Regions from separate parts of the Thermoclostridium stercorarium subsp. stercorarium DSM 8532 genome, predicted to be linked through region 2. Evidence: riboswitches for the same ligand, from Rfam matches in the RefSeq annotation. Region 2 holds a riboswitch; each other region holds the start of a gene.
What was found. A riboswitch is a leader RNA that binds a small molecule or an ion and turns the genes downstream of it on or off. The one in region 2 is predicted to bind thiamine pyrophosphate.
Positions count from the first base shown of each region.

Region 1: it holds a riboswitch for thiamine pyrophosphate, as region 2 does, so the genes downstream of both, thiW (energy coupling factor transporter S component ThiW) here and CST_RS04000 (thiamine-binding protein) in region 2, are expected to answer to the same signal.
Region 3: it holds a riboswitch for thiamine pyrophosphate, as region 2 does, so the genes downstream of both, thiC (phosphomethylpyrimidine synthase ThiC) here and CST_RS04000 (thiamine-binding protein) in region 2, are expected to answer to the same signal.

Region 1 is NC_020134.1:2,116,787-2,122,174, forward strand. Features, by position in the region: gene CST_RS13935 (N-acetyltransferase) at 1-10, opposite strand, end outside; gene CST_RS09040 (hypothetical protein) at 24-272, opposite strand; gene CST_RS09045 (DUF3788 domain-containing protein) at 630-1,364, shown strand; gene CST_RS09050 (hypothetical protein) at 1,506-2,216, opposite strand; gene thiW (energy coupling factor transporter S component ThiW) at 2,288-2,782, opposite strand; TPP riboswitch at 2,858-2,965, opposite strand; gene CST_RS09060 (DUF362 domain-containing protein) at 3,320-4,465, opposite strand; gene CST_RS09065 (GNAT family N-acetyltransferase) at 4,731-5,207, opposite strand.
Region 2 is NC_020134.1:896,662-902,049, forward strand. Features, by position in the region: gene CST_RS03985 (tagaturonate epimerase family protein) at 1-357, shown strand, start outside; gene CST_RS03990 (DUF1294 domain-containing protein) at 446-715, shown strand; gene CST_RS03995 (glycosyltransferase family 39 protein) at 678-2,180, opposite strand; TPP riboswitch at 2,477-2,584, shown strand; gene CST_RS04000 (thiamine-binding protein) at 2,744-3,031, shown strand; gene CST_RS04005 (ABC transporter permease) at 3,006-3,764, shown strand; gene CST_RS04010 (ABC transporter substrate-binding protein) at 3,761-4,765, shown strand; gene CST_RS04015 (ABC transporter ATP-binding protein) at 4,838-5,388, shown strand, end outside.
Region 3 is NC_020134.1:2,521,793-2,527,180, forward strand. Features, by position in the region: gene CST_RS10915 (DUF1848 domain-containing protein) at 1-139, shown strand, start outside; gene thiC (phosphomethylpyrimidine synthase ThiC) at 160-1,458, opposite strand; TPP riboswitch at 1,563-1,668, opposite strand; gene CST_RS10925 (nucleoside hydrolase) at 1,742-2,632, opposite strand; gene CST_RS10930 (putative Ig domain-containing protein) at 2,872-4,761, opposite strand.

The DNA of each region.
Region 1 (5,388 bases), 1.2 Mb from region 2:
TATATGCCATTTTACCATACCCTTTAGAGTGGTATTCCCCATGAAATCATGAGCAGACCTATCCATGGACAATTGTCATAGGGATTATTTTTAAGAAAGTCAATAATTCCTATATACTTATTCTCCAGAAATATAAGATAGCTTTCAGTATTCAGGTTAAGAAACTCATTTTTCACCTCTTCTATTGTTCTTGAAGGAACACCGTTTTCATTTGAGTTAATAATTTCCAGTACAATATCTAATAAATCTTCTGTAATAGGCTGAAATATCATCAAGAACCACCCTTTAAAGCGCCTCTAAAAAAACACTTCTTCAGCTCCACTTTGTGTTACCGCCGGGATATAATTGACTCATAGCGCCGGTAAAAATTGACCCACGCCACATCAATGGTCTGTCACAAAAATACAAAATCCAAAAAGCTTTTATGATCACATTGACTTTTATATATTTAAATGTTATTATTTTCCTGTAATAGATATTGATTGTAGTGCATGGGCTTTTCAAGTAGAAGACATCAAAACTGTATGGTTTCCATTAAGTATAGTCATTATATGGCGCTAACAAGGACAGATCAGTACCTGATTTATGTTGCAGCAATGGCGATAGCATAAATTCATGAGGCGAGAATAATGAAAGAGTTCGACAAAGTAAGATTAGAAACTGTAAAATTCATGCGTGGCAAATATCGGCTTGACGAGATTTCAGGAATGAATTATGGTATCCCATGTGTAAGATTTCGGCAAGGAAAGAAAACCGTTGTGGCAATATTTCTGTACGATGACCATTACGATTTTCAAATTGTTCTCGGTAAGGCAGAAAGAGAAAAGTTTGAAGCAATAAGGCATGAGTTTCCGCTTGAGATACAACAGCTTTACGACCGTGCACATACCTTCCACGATGGTAAATGGCTCTTTATTAGCGTTTACGATTTAAAAACTCTGGAAGCTGTGAAGAAGCTGATACTTATTAAGAAAAAGCCGAATCGCAAGCCGTTTTCAAAAGAAAACGCCGTTTATGGCAAATGTGGGCATCGATGTGATTTATGCGTGCATTACACTGGTATAACCGAAGAATTTAGAGAAATGCTAATCCCGCATCTTAATGCGGTATATGGTAAATCCGCTTGGGATATGCGTTGCACTGGCTGTGATACAACCAATTGCCACTGCTATCAGGATGGACATGGGTTATGTGAGCCGTTAAAATGTTTACATACAAAACAGCTTAATTCTTGCTTTGATTGTGTAGATTATCCCTGTGCACAAGCAACCGTTGGATACAGACAATTGGAGCACAAAAATATTTCTGCCGATGATGTTACATGGGCGATTTTACCTTATGTTCCATATCAGTATGAAAAGTAATACCAAATTAATTAATTTGATATATTTCTACATAATCACAGCTTATTATCATTTGTACAAGGTTTGATTCCAATAATCAAAATTATTCACACTTACACTCCCAATGGTATGCTTCTACGTTATATCTCTCCCAATCGGTATTCACTTAATCTTATTCTTTATCTTATTCTTAATACGAATGCCTGCCTCAACGTGCATAATCCAGTGTCGTGACAAAGGCATTTGTATAAGTCCTTTAACATCCTTATTGCACCAGTAATCTATCAACCATACTGCTTTTTCATCTGAGCTCACAACATTCAGTTCACGGATTCTGCGTTTGTCCTCATCACCGAACTTTCTTTTAAGCTCAGTGTAGTCAATTGATCTTAACCATTCGTCGGTGGAGGTTTTAACAGCTGTAATATACTCATACAAGACATCCAGATTCAGACACTTTGAAAACTCGGAAATCTGCTCTTTTACAAGCTCATTTCCTGTTGTAATAATAGGTGAATTCATTCTCTTCTGATAATTTCCTTCAAAGAAAACTTGTCGGTTATTTTTAATCAACGTATGTACAACAATATCCTCAATTCTTGAAATGTGCCATATTGAATACGCAATAGTTTTACTGTGATAACCGTTTGCATTTATGAATGGAATAGCGCAATAATCTTTTTCGTCCAGCTCATCTTTCCAGGACATGACCTCTTGCATCAATATTTCCCGAAGCTGTAAAAGTGTATTTATTCCATCAGTGAATGATGTCCTGGTCAGTTGTTTCTGCATGATCTTGTTCATTTCCGACCATTCTTTATTCATAATAACTTTCATCTCCTTTATTATCTGCGCTCTGTTATATCTGAACATATCTCTTCGAGCACCTGTTCCAGCCCTTTGCAGAAGCCTGACAGAGAACATCAACACGAGCATAAAACAACTTATTTGGCAATTAGTTTTTTTAATAAAGGTATTCTATCGATTATTTTTAAAAGAGAATAACCAATAATGCTCCCACCAGCAGTACTCACCAAAAATGGCAGGACAAAGAAAAATACTGCCACTTCCTGCCCTAAAACAAACTTAGCGATGGGGTAACAGGCAATACCCCCTAAAATACCTGTTCCAAAAACTTCCCCCAATACAGCTAAATAATATTTTTTACTTTTACGAAACAGAAGTCCTGCTAAAAAAGCTCCGAAAATACTGCCGGGAAAAGCCAGCAGGGATCCGGTCCCCAGAATATTTCTTAATAGTGAGATGATAAAGGCATTTGCCAAAGCATAACCAGGTCCCAGGAGCACACCTGACAAAACATTAATGGTATGCTGAATGGGAAAACACTTGGATACACCTACCGGAATATAAATAACATGGGCTAACAGTGTACCTAAGGCAATAAGTAATGCTGATAAAGTGAGTTTTCGGGTAGACATACCAATTCCTCTTTACCAAGCACTGGGAAATCAAGCACATGGAAAAAGAAAATGCACAATCCAGGTAATGGGATTGTGCTGAGAGTTGCACTTGCCAACGCCGGCATTACCCAGATCAGGTCAAGGGTAAAGACCTAAAAGGTCCACTCTCAGCCGGTTTTACCAGCTCCCATAGTGCTTACTTAATACTTATTACTTTATAATTTATTTTAGTATAAAAGGAATATTTTGTAAAGCGGCATTTCCGAATAATTCCTATTTTTAACTGTGGACCTTTATTCCTCCATTCTCTACATATCTTTCTATGTGCTACGTCCGCACAATACACTTTTCTGTATGTCAGATCACTATTTTGCAGATATTTGTCCCACTGAGCATCAGCTCCGATAATCCTCGGGAAATGCCAACGGATTCATCGGTCATTTTAAAAATCGCCATTTACGGGAATATATCAATATATAAACTGCGAGCACATCAGTTAGACTACCTGTGTTGTAAAATAAAGAAACCTCGCAGTGTTGTAACCATGTGCTGATATTATTTTACTATAATGGCATGTTGCGGACAGATCTCCTGGCAGCAGAAACAACGGATGCATTTTCTGTAGTCGTAGACGGGAATATTATCTTTTCCTTTTTTAAAAGTGACAGCACGGCCTTTCACAGGGCAGTGATTCACGCATATGCCGCATTTCACACACTTACCCGCATCAATATACGGCCTTCTTGTAAATCTGCCTGTAACCTTAGACAGCAGGCTGAGAACGCTAAGTCGATCCTTTTCACGGGACACGTCGAAATCCTTCTTCCCGAAGCGTGAAAACATTTCGTCAAAGCTTATATCTGTAAGAATCCCGTTATCAAGAAGCATCAGCGCAATTTCGTTCTCTCTGCATGTTCCAATTCCTGCAACCATTCCCTGAGTATTCGTGGGAACAAGAACAGGATCCAAATCCACAAGTCTGGCAAAGACTGTATCAATTGCCACCGGATCCGCTGAAATAATAATCAGCCCCATTTCCGTAGGCGTTCCGGAGCCCGGGCCGTTACCTTCCATGGCGACAACCGCATCCATTACATGAAGGCGCGGTTTCACCAGATTATGTATGTCAACCAGCATTTCTGAGAATTTTGCCGCGTTAGGATATCTTACATGCCCTTGCGCTTTTCTTGTACCACAGATCAAACCATACATATTTTTGACTGCGCCCGTTATTTTCAGAAAGGCGTGGGTTTTCATCTTGCATACTCCGATAATGGCATCTGCCTGAAGAACCTCCTCGCAGAACCAGAAGCTTTTCGCCGCCTTTCCCTCCGGGTACCTGACAAAGACTTCACGAGACATGTCGGCAATTTTGGCACCATAAAGCTGCTCTTCCGATAAACCGAGCTGACTCATGGCCTGCCTGCAGCTTCCGGTGGCAGGAGAATCGCCAACCTTCACACGGGCGTAACCTGCTTCACTGAGAAGGCGGAGTACTGCTTTTATAACAGCTGGGTTGGTTGTTATGCACTTTTCTGTTTTTGACGGATAAAGAAGGTTCGGCTTAACGAGGATATTCTCCTCGGGACTTACAAAATGCCCGATGCCGCCAAGAGCAGCGACCGCATCCCTGACAGATTCATATACCTTTTCTTCATCATAGCTTCTGCAAACAGCAAGAACTACATTGGATTTCCTCATATTTTTCTTTCCCCTCAAAGTGAAATCAGTATGCGTTTTTTTGGCTAATCAGGCTTCAGCAATCTCAACAGTTATGAGCCTGCTTTATGAAACTAATGATATTTCCACAAAAGGGATTAAAGCGCTTTCAATAGCTTATTGATTTTATGCACTCTATGCTTTTACAGCAAGTTTATGATATTTAAGCTTCCTAACAGCTAAAAGTTCTGCATAGGCCGTCATTACTCAGCGTGTGCAGGCTGATACAACTGATGCATGCATGAACTTATAATTTTTTAATCATAATTAAGCAAGGGTTTTCGGAATCCCACATTTCAGTTAATGTTATTAATTCTTCGAAACCAACACTTCTGTAAAATTTCCTTGTTCTTTCGTATGGTTCATACTCCGCCATTTCGCTTAAAGTTTTCACAATTATGTACTTACAATTATTATTTTTCAAATATTCTTCCGCTTTAGCCACTAATAATCTTCCTATGCCTCTCCTGTGATATTCGGGCAATACTCCCAAAGCATAAATATCTCCTGTGTGGCCATAATGAATTTTTACCGAGATAAAACCAATACACCTGCCGTCGCGGCTCAATGCGATCCAAAACGGCAAAGATGCCACGCAATTTACATATTCAATCAAAGCCTTTTCAATACCAAACCATTCCGGCAAACGCCTGAGGATCTCCTCGGCAAATTGAGACTTCTTATTTGAATCCTTAATTTCAACTATACTTACATCCACTTCCATATTCCTTCCAAGATCAGCATCTGATTTTAACACACGGATATAAAAACTGTTATGGACAAGTATATTTGTAAATAATTATATTTATTCAATAGTATCTTGTACAGTAGTGAAAATAGTTCCCATTTAATTATTCTTCGCCTAAAAATTATAAAATCTACATATACCCGGGATTTTATGCAGA
Region 2 (5,388 bases):
CTTGAGGCGGTCAGAGTAATTGCAAGGCATAAGCCCGATTTGTACAGGAGAATGCATGCCTTTGCCCTTGAACACCTCGAAGATGCCAAAAAGTATTACCATATCGGCGCGAAAGTGGAGAACATCCCCGCTCTTGAAACACTTGCCGATTCAGAACTTCCTGAATTGATGAACAGGGACGACTCAAGGCAGGTTATGCATATTACTTACGGGCATATCTTGCAGGCAAAGGATGAAAACGGCAACCCGCTGTTCAAGGATGAACTGTACAAAGTTCTGTATGAATACGAGGAAGAATACGCCAATGCGTTGAAAAAACACATCGGAAGACATCTTGAAGGGCTTGGTTTGTTATAATATAATATTCCAAAGTAAAAATTTTAAGGCAGGCAGAGGCAACTCTGCCTGTTCTGTTATGGGCTTTAAATGAAAGGGGGACGGGGCGATGGACGGATTCCGAAGTATTATTGTTCTGTACTTGATAGCAGTAAATATCGTCGGATTTTTTATATCCGGCATGGATAAGTACAAAGCGGTACATAAAAAATGGAGAATATCGGAAAACAGTTTTATGCTGCTGGCGGCGCTCGGCGGTGGACTGGGGGTGTATATGGGCTGTCTTGTTTTTAATCATAAGGTAAGAAGTATTAAATTCATGATAGGAATTCCGGCTATATTTATTGCGGAAACCGCAATCTTACTGCTTTTTTTGTGATTTTATCCGACAGGCGTGGCCGGTGTGCTTTTTTTTCCAATGATTTAATAGCAGGCTCAAATGCCGTGGAAGCAAGCATGCAGAAGGCAGGCATTATAAAATATCTGTACCTTGTCTGTATTTCAATTAAAAGGTAAACAATGTAATTTACAAGAATTAAAATCGTAAGGAAAAGAGGAACGTTATCCGGCGCGGCCGGCTTTAACCATAAAATTACACAGGCCGCAACGATTGAAATATGTAACAGTATGTAAACGGCTTTGTCAAAATAAAGGATGTTATTGATAACTTTTTCATATGTAATATTGCTCCACACAATTCTGTTTTTTTGTATATGCGGCAAAGACCAGGATGTATTTTCCAAGTTTTCCCACATCGCTTTTAACTTATTCCAGAAAAATGAATATATACTTTTGCATTCCTTCAGCGAGGCAGTAATTGCTTTTCTGGCTTCATGAAGGCGGAGATCTGAATCCTTTATCGATATTATATGCGCGTTTTTTTCGCTGTAGGTACCGTTTGTTGCCGTATCCAGTCCTACTACGAACTTCCACTCGGGACAATTGTTTGAGATCCCGTCTGGGGCTGCTCCTGTAACTTTAAGCAGCACCGAAGCCAGAACTGAAAGGAGTATAAAAATGGTAAACAATAAAGATGTGCCTGATACAATATTTTTTACAATTTCCCGTTTAGGTTTACCGGTTATAATTATAACGGTAAAAACTAAAAATGAGGCAATTATTACCATTGCTTCAGGACGCATCAGATTTCCAAAGAATAAAAATAAACCTGATAATGTTATACGGTATCGGCAATGACTTACAAAATAAAAATAAATGCTTAACATAAAAAACATAAGGGATATGTGCTGATTGGTGAGAACTGAAGAAAGTAAAATCGGTGCGGGATATATCGAGTATAAGAAGGCGGCAATAAATGCGGCACGGGAATCAACGCATTTTTTGGCAATGAGATAAATCAGTACGTTTGTAACTACCATATATGCAGCGTTCAGAAGTTTCAGCGCAAAGACTGAGCCAAATATCCTTAAAATGAAGGCTTCATAATATACAAAAGGAATTTGGTATCCCCATGTTGTAAAGTAAGTTTGCCCAAGCCAGGCATTATTACCTTCCGCTGCGTCTTTTGCCGCGTTGTAGATTTTTAAAAAGTCACTGTTAACAGGAGTCTGCACTAGAAAAATAAAACACAGACGCAGTAAAAGGCTTATGATTACGATTAATACCGGAAAAATTTTCTCAGGCAGGAATTTAATAAAATGAAACATTATCCCCATAATTAATATGAGTATGCTCAAATAAACAAACACTTCGAAGATTGAAAGCAGAAAAACGTTTTCAATGTTCTGGTACAGGATAATGATTAAGAAAAATATCGTACATGTGAGTATAATTTTTGCGGTAATATTCATGGTTTTGGGTATGTTTTCTTTTTCAGGAACCAATTGATAATTGTTTCCTCCTTGCTTTTCCGTTTATTTCTATAATTATAGACATTTTTACTGGAAATTCAAATAATATACTTGTTTCATAATATTATATATTACAGGTAAAGCAATTACAGGTCAACTGTTAAACGCGTCTTCAAAACCGACTTTGGCTTACCGGCAGTTCTTTTGTTCTTAAGGCTGAATAAAGGCGGTAATATTGCATTGATGAAGCCTGTGCCTAAAAAAATAAAGCAGGAAGCTTTTGCTTGACAGTAGAAAGGTAGAGTATTATTATAAAATTAACCAATAGAATATATGCCTGCGGGAGCCGTTAACGGACGGCTGAGAGGGAGCAGTCAGCTCCGACCGCAAGACCTGATCCGGGTAATGCCGGCGTAGGGAAGGGTTTACATACTGTTTGACAATCACCGCCTTTCCCGGCGGTTTTTTGTTTATGTAAATGGGTTTCTGTGAATCAAACCCTTCCTGTTTACGCGGTTCAGGTTATTATTCCGAATTCAGTTGCAACTGAATGATGGCAAAAGCCCAATAACGGTGTGGAAAGGTAGTGATTTGCGATGTCTCTTGCCAATGTAAGCCTTCAGGTTCTTCCGGTCGTATCCGAAGACAGGGTGTACCCGGTTGTTGACAAGGTTATTGAACTAATTCAGCAAAGCGGTGTCAAGTACATCGTCGGCCCTATGGAAACCACAATGGAAGGCGAACTGGACGTACTGCTGGATATTGTCAGAAAAGCCCAGGAGATTTGCATCAATGAGGGAGCCAGCAGGGTGGTATCTATAGTGAAAATAGATTATAAACCTGAAGGTGTGACAATGGATGAAAAAATTAATAAATACAGATAATTTTAGTCTGCCTGTTTCCTTCGCTGTTCTGATTATTATATGGGAGAGCCTTGTGTATATACTGAAAACACCTGATTATCTTATACCTGCTCCAAGTATGGTGGTGAAGGCTTTAGTTGATTCATTCCCGATACTTATGAGGCATACCGCCGTAACTTTACTGGAGGTTATTCTGGGGTTTGCCGCGGCACTGATACTTTCGGTTGCGGTATCGCTTTTGATGGTACGCTTCAGAACTTTGTACAAAATTTTATGGCCGTACATGATCATAAGCCAGACAATACCACTGTATATCCTTGCGCCGCTTTTCATGATATGGTTCGGTTTCGGAATTCTGCCAAAAGTGCTTATAGTGGGGCTGGTATGTTTTTTCCCTATAACGGTGGCATTTGTGCAGGGATTGACATCCACCGAACCCGAACTGGATGAACTGCTTCAGGTTATGAGGGCAACTCCGTCGCAAATCATGTGGAAAATCAGAGTGCCGCAAGCCATGCCGCAGTTTTTTTCCGGGCTGAAAATAGCGGCTGCATACAGTGTTACCGGAGCGGTTCTCTCTGAATGGGTGGGAGCCCAGGAAGGTTTGGGTATTTTCCTTACCCGTTCAATGAAGACATTTAAAACCGCGGCGCTGTTTGCCGACGTTATGATTATTATTGTGCTCAGTCTGGCAATTTTCTACGCAATATCCTTTATTGAAAAGAAAGTTATAAGGAGGAGAATTCCGTTATGAAAAAATATATGTCGATATTAGTATTGGTTTGCATAATAGCGCTTACGACAGGATGTGGAGCGCAGAAAACGGATAAAGTAACGGATAACATAAATGATAAAATAAAGGCTACTGCCGTTCTGGACTGGACACCGAACACAAACCATACCGGACTGTATGTTGCGTTAAGCAAAGGATATTTTGAGGATGAAGGTCTTGATGTAACCATCGTTCAGCCCCAGGAGGGGACTGCTGAGCAGATTGTTGCCGCGGGTTCCGCCCAGTTTGGAATAAGTTATCAGGAAGCGGTGACTTTTGCCCGTGCGGAGAACATACCCATTGTATCCATTGCAGCGGTGATCCAGCATAACACGTCGGGATTCGCGTCGCTTGCCGAAAAAGGCATAACTTCGCCGAAGGATTTTGAAAACAAAAAATACGGAGGATGGGGCTCTCCGGTCGAGGAAGCAACGCTGCGTTATTTGATGGAACAGGAAGGGGCCGATCCGTCAAAACTTAACATTCTTACAACGGGTGATGCCGATTTCTTTCAGGTGTCAACCACGGGAGAAGTGGATTTTGCGTGGATTTTTGAAGGATGGACGGGGATTGAGGCGAAGCTGAGAGGGATTGAGCTGAATTATATTGAGCTTAGAAAACTGTCCGATATTTTTGATTATTACACCCCGGTCATTATAACGAGCGAAAAAATGATTGAAGAAAACAACGAAGTGGTCCGTAAATTCATGAGGGCGGTTGAAAAAGGATACAGATTTTGTATTGAAAAACCTGAAGAAGCGGCGGAGATCCTTCTGGAAAACGTCCCTGAACTTGACAGGGAACTGGTTATGGAAAGCCAGAAATATCTTGCGGAAAAGTACCAGGAAGATGCGGAATACTGGGGAATGCAAAAGCAGGAAGTATGGGAAAGGTACATGCTGTGGCTTTATGAAAATGGTTTTATTGACGAAAAGATAGATGTGTCAAAGGCTTTTACGAATGAGTTTTTAAACCGGAAATAAAAAACTATGTGCAACCGGTATATGGCCTTTTGCCATACTGAAATTTTTGCATGCTGAAACATGGAGGCCGAAATGGAACCTGCTGTTGAAATAATTAATTTATCGAAATCCTATATATTGAACAACAAAGAGCTTAAAGCTCTGGAAAACGTCAATTTAAGCGCTGAAAACGGTAAATTCATATCCATAATAGGTCCAAGCGGGTGCGGAAAAAGCACTCTTTTCAGAATTATAGCCGGCCTGGAGAAGGATTTCACCGGGTCGGTATTTGTTAATGGATGCGATGTAAAAGTTACAAGGCCTTATATAGCATATATGCTGCAGAAGGATTTGCTATTGCCGTGGAGAAACGTCCGGCAGAATATCTTGCTTCCGCTCGAACTGGACGGGTCTTTGAAGAATACTGACACCGGCTTTGTTCAAAAAATGTTATCTGAATTCGGCCTTGAAGACTTTGCCGACGCTTACCCTGATGAACTGTCAGGCGGTATGCGGCAGCGGGTCGCGTTCCTGAGGACGTGGCTGATGAAAGGTTCTGTAATGCTTCTGGACGAGCCTTTCGGAGCGCTGGACGCCTTAACGCGGAATCGTATGCAGGACTGGCTGCTAAACATATGGGAGAA
Region 3 (5,388 bases), 1.3 Mb from region 2:
GTTGAAAAATTACTCAGGGCATAATCCCAAATCCCCCGTTCTGTACGGTGATATAGGACCGCAGGACGTCATATATGAACGAAAAATAACAAGTAACCTTTCCACACGACATAACTTTGAACAGTTAAAGTTCATATGATAATGTAAAAAAAATTGATTTTACAGGATATCGATATTTTCACCCTTTAGTATTCTGTTCATATTTTTTACCGCGCACATATTTCCGCACATCGTACAGGTATCATCATTCTCAGGGATTGAGTTTTCCCTGTATCTCCGCGGCTTTTCGGGATCCAGGGCAAGTTCGAACATGCAATTCCAGTCAAGGTTTCTCCTTGCCTCGCTCATTTTATAGTCCCATTCTCTTGCCCCACTTATACCTTTGGCAATGTCTGCGGCATGAGCTGCTATTCTTGCAGCAATAATACCCTCTTTCATATCGTTAATATCCGGAAGCCGCAGGTGTTCGGCAGGAGTGACATAACACAAAAAGTCCGCACCGCATGATGCCGCAATTGCCCCTCCAATTGCCGCGGTGATGTGATCGTATCCGGGCGCTATATCAGTGACCAGCGGGCCAAGGACGTAAAACGGCGCACCATGGCAAAGCCTTTTTTCCAGAACTACATTGGGTGCAATCTCATTCATTGCCATATGCCCAGGCCCTTCAATCATTACCTGCACATTCCTTTCCCATGCCCTTCTCGTCAGCTCTCCCAGGACAATAAGTTCATGAATCTGCGCGGCATCAGTTGAATCATTTATACTTCCTGGCCTTAACGCATCACCGAGACTAATTGTTACATCATACTTTTCACATATTTCCAAAAGCCTGTCGAACTGCTCATAAAACGGGTTTTCCCTTCCGGTCAGTTCCATCCACGCAAACAATAATGCCCCTCCTCTTGATACAATGTTTGTAAGCCTTTGGTTTTGCTTAAAACGCCGCGCCGTTTCCCTGTTTATTCCTGCATGAACGGTCATAAAGTCCACACCGTCTTTTGCGTGCTGTTCAACCACATTGAAAAATTCGTCGGCGGAAATTTTATCAAGTTCCTTATTGTAAAAGCCTGTCACGTCATATACAGGCACCGTTCCTATCATTACCGGAGACATTTCTATAAGTTTTTTTCTGAATTCATGCGTTTTGCCGTAGGAACTTAAATCCATTATTGAGTCGGTTTTTAAATCAATCGCCGTTCTTGCCTTCTCAAGCTCAATGTCAAAATTACGGCAGTCCCGCGAAATACCTATGTTAACATTTATTTTGGTTCTAAGCCCTTCACCGATCCCTGCCGGGTCAAGGCCTTTATGATTTCTGTTCGCAGGTATGACCACCCTTCCGCAGGCAACAAGTTCCCGGATTTTTTCGGCAGACACCCCTTCTTTTCTTGCAACAGTTCTCATTTCGTCGGTTATAATACCTTTTCTGGCAGCGTCCATTTGCGTCGTATACATTTGGCAGTTTCCCTCCTGCTTCTTTTTTTAACGATTTAAGCCTTTTTTGTACCCCATTAAATATATAAAAACGCTTACCTTCGAAGGTAAGCGTGAATGTCAATAATTATAAAAGTCAGCTTCCCTCCGGCGGTACTAACCGCATCAGGTTCAAAGGGTTAAGAGGATAATCCTCTTTCTCAGCCTTTGAAGGCACCCCCAGCTTTAATGCCTTATTCTGTTTCTAAACTATTCTGCCTTGATCTTATCGGTGCTTTATCAAATTTCAAAATTACCTTCAGTTTTATTCCCCATAATGCAACTTTAGCTTAGCAAAAAAATCTTCCAGTGTAAAGCGCGGATCGACGTAATTATAAACACCTATAAACCGTTCATTCTGGTAATGCACATACCGCATGTCCGGCGTTATTCGCGGCGCAGGCTTCATTTCATAATGATACTCGTGCGGATCCAAAAGCAGGCTTACCGCCGGCGAGTCTCCAAGACTCCACATTTCTCCTTTTGGAAAGCGCATATTGTCTTTCAATTTAAAATTCAAATCATAAAGCTGCCGGAATAAATATTCGCCGATTTTGCCGTAAGGCTTTACCTTCACCGCCAGGCTTACCCTCATTGTGGTGTAAACATTACGCGGTACCTGCCATAACGGTATGTTTGAACGCATTACAACGTTTGCGGCGTCGATGTCATTGCCAAGGTTAAATTCCCTTTCGCCATTTGGCCACGCACCGCCACCAATCCATATCGCCGTAAGCCTGTTTTCAATGGCGGGCTCTTTCAGGTAAGCCGAAGCCAAATCTGTTAGCGGGCCGAGGAATATCACATATAACGGCTTATCACTGTCAGACATGGCCTCGCGGATAATCAGGTCGGCACTTTCCGAAGGCATTGGCGTATGTTCATCGGGGATCTTTGCTTCGGCCCCGTGATATACTTTAACCTCACTGGTCAAATCCATAAGTTCAAGTATTTTAACACATTCCTCATAACTTTCCTGCATGGATTTCGCCGTGCGCTGAGTGCCAAAATGAGCCGCAATTATACCTTTAACAATAAATCTCGGCGTAAGTAACGCATGCACAATGGCAAACTGGTCGTCGGCCTCGTTTTTGGCATCGGTGTCAATAATCAGCCTTATTTTTTTGGTATCGGGAATGTCAAACCGGTGTTTCAATTGCCCCCCACCCCTTTTTCATAAAAAATTACAGTGCAGCTATATCCAGAATATAATATTATACCTGCTTAGTCAAACCATTGACACTCAATCGAAAATAATACTTATACGACTATAGACCTTCTATTTATTACTGTGACTATAAATTTTTATATTTAATATTACTTCCTGCGATAAAACCAAAACAGACTTCGGCTCTGTCTCCATACTCTCAGATTTCAAAAAACAGCCTTTTCCTATTATTTTGATATTTCGTTTTTAATTATGGTGTCCGCAATGATGTGTCCGCTCAGTATGAACTCTCCTGCATTTATTACAACCGTTCCCTTCGGTGCATAAATCAGCCCGTTTAACTCAAATTTCGAAGCATTTATTTCAATGTTTCCCTTTTCAGAACATATTACAATTTTCCCACCTTCAATGCCTTTGAGCCGGGAGACATTTAAAGATATGCCGCCGGTTGCAAAAATTCCTGCTGAGATATCTAACGACTCACAATTAATTGTTACATCCCCGTCAACAGCCAAAGGCGCTGTTATACTTGCCCGACTGCCGCTATAGCTCTTATTTGCAAAATAACGTATTCCGTTTTTCAATATTTCTGATTTTATATCATCCGCCCATTCAGGCATTCCAATAAATTCCGCACCGGCCTGCCTGTTTTTAACGTTTATGTGTTTCCCTAATGTCACGATTTCACCAGCTGCTTTGCAAATACCGTCCACCGAAAAATTAAAGCCATGGAACAGAAAATTATTGTTTGTGTGGATATCTCCGGATATTTCTATGTCCAAACCGTATACTGAAAGGGGAATTTTACCGCTTCCCGAAAACACGGCATAAGGGAAACTGCTGTAAACCTTGTCCTGTTTACCAATGTCCCATTCTTTTTCTCCGATATTTTTATCACCGCTGTCATTATTGTTGTTACTCTTCCCACTGTCCCCGCTACTGCTACCATTCTCCGTTATCTTTTTGACATGTATAATAACCGTATCCTCTGATTCAAGCCACCCGTCACTTACGATAAGCCTGCATTCCCATATCCCCGGGGGCATGACTACATTAGGTTTGACTCCTTCCGCTTCCCCGAAAGGGCCTGTCCACTTGTATCTCACAATGTTTCTTCCGTCAGGGTTGAGATCAGGTTCCCTTAATCCTTTTAAAGAAGCGTCCGGATCATACGACAACGAGCCGTCCAGCGTTACTTTTACACCATCATCGGAACGGGTTTCAAATGTTTTATCGTCTCCTGCATTTGCAACCGGAGCCCTGTTCGGAATGCCTATTCCAAAGAAACAAAAATGTTCAACTGCCCCTTCTATGGTTTTCTCTTTTGTGTCAGGGTTACCTCCCACCCCCGGGTTTACCGGAGAGGTTATGTCTATTGTCTTACCGTCCTTGAACTGGTATAGCCTTATATCATTTTCATTTTCCTCAAATCCTCTTATGTCATATTTAAGTTTTACCCGCGCCTTACCTGTAAATCCGGCATTAGTTTCAATGTTATAATATACAGGGAACGTATTCACTATCGAAGATATGCCGGCAGGCAGTTCATTATGAACTGTAACGGTTGTAGCACCCGGTGTATGCACTTTTTCAAAAATAACTGTCGTCCCGCTGTTCTCATCAATAACTTCAACATTTTCACCAACAGGAGTATTCACTCCTTTTACCGTAATAGTTATCTCTTCAACAAGAACAATATCGCCTACTAAAGCTTCGAACCTGATGCCCTTGTGAACTCCTACCTGTTTAAGAGCAGGCGTCCATGAAAATACTCCCGTTTCCGTGTCAAACTTTGCACCTTCCGGTAAATTATATGCCGCGAAAATTACTTTTTTATTATCATTCCCTGTAACACTTACCGTAAAAGTCAGTAACTGACCGGCATTAACCGTTTTGTCCCCTATCGGCTGAAGTTTAAGCGGTTCGGTTACTTCCACCTTCAGTATATTTCCTGCGGCGTCGTATGTATATTTTACCGTTGTGCCGTCATCGTATACCACTTCCACAAGCCTGTCTAAATCATCATATTTGTATGTAACCGCAAAACTGCCTGAGATATACATTAATGTGGTAATAAGCAAAAATAATATAAAAAAAGATGTTTTAATGCTGTTCATTTTACCCACCCCATAAGCGCCGAACATTAAAATTCAGATGTACATCGCCGTCAAAAATCTTTATCTGCAGAGATTACAAACAAAACAGTCAACATGTAATATTACAATTAAGGCTTATAAAATTATGCCTTGCGGGTTGTAAACAAATTCCTTTTTATAGACATACTCCAGTAGGGAACATTTTATCTAATATCAGTATAACATGTTATTTTATACCTGTAAAGTCATACCATATAACACTTTCACCGAAATGTCCAGCAACAACGATCAGTATATTTGCCCATTGATACCTTCTCTTTTATAGAATAATTTTTAAAGCTTTTTTATAAATATTTTTATATATATTTATCAAGTAAGTAGATTATATAAAATAGTGCACTCTTTTTCATTCATAAAACCCTTATACCTATATCTCAATTTCCTGATGTATAAATTATAATAAAAATAACAGATGTACCAAAATATTAAGAACTATTTTGACATACATTAAGCGTGTTTTTACCTAAAGAACTCTATTACACAACTGTATATATATTTTGAATCCTCTTTCTGTGTTGTAATAAAAGATCACACCAGCTTTATACTACGTGACCATACAACTATTAAACTAAATTCTGTTTTAGCACT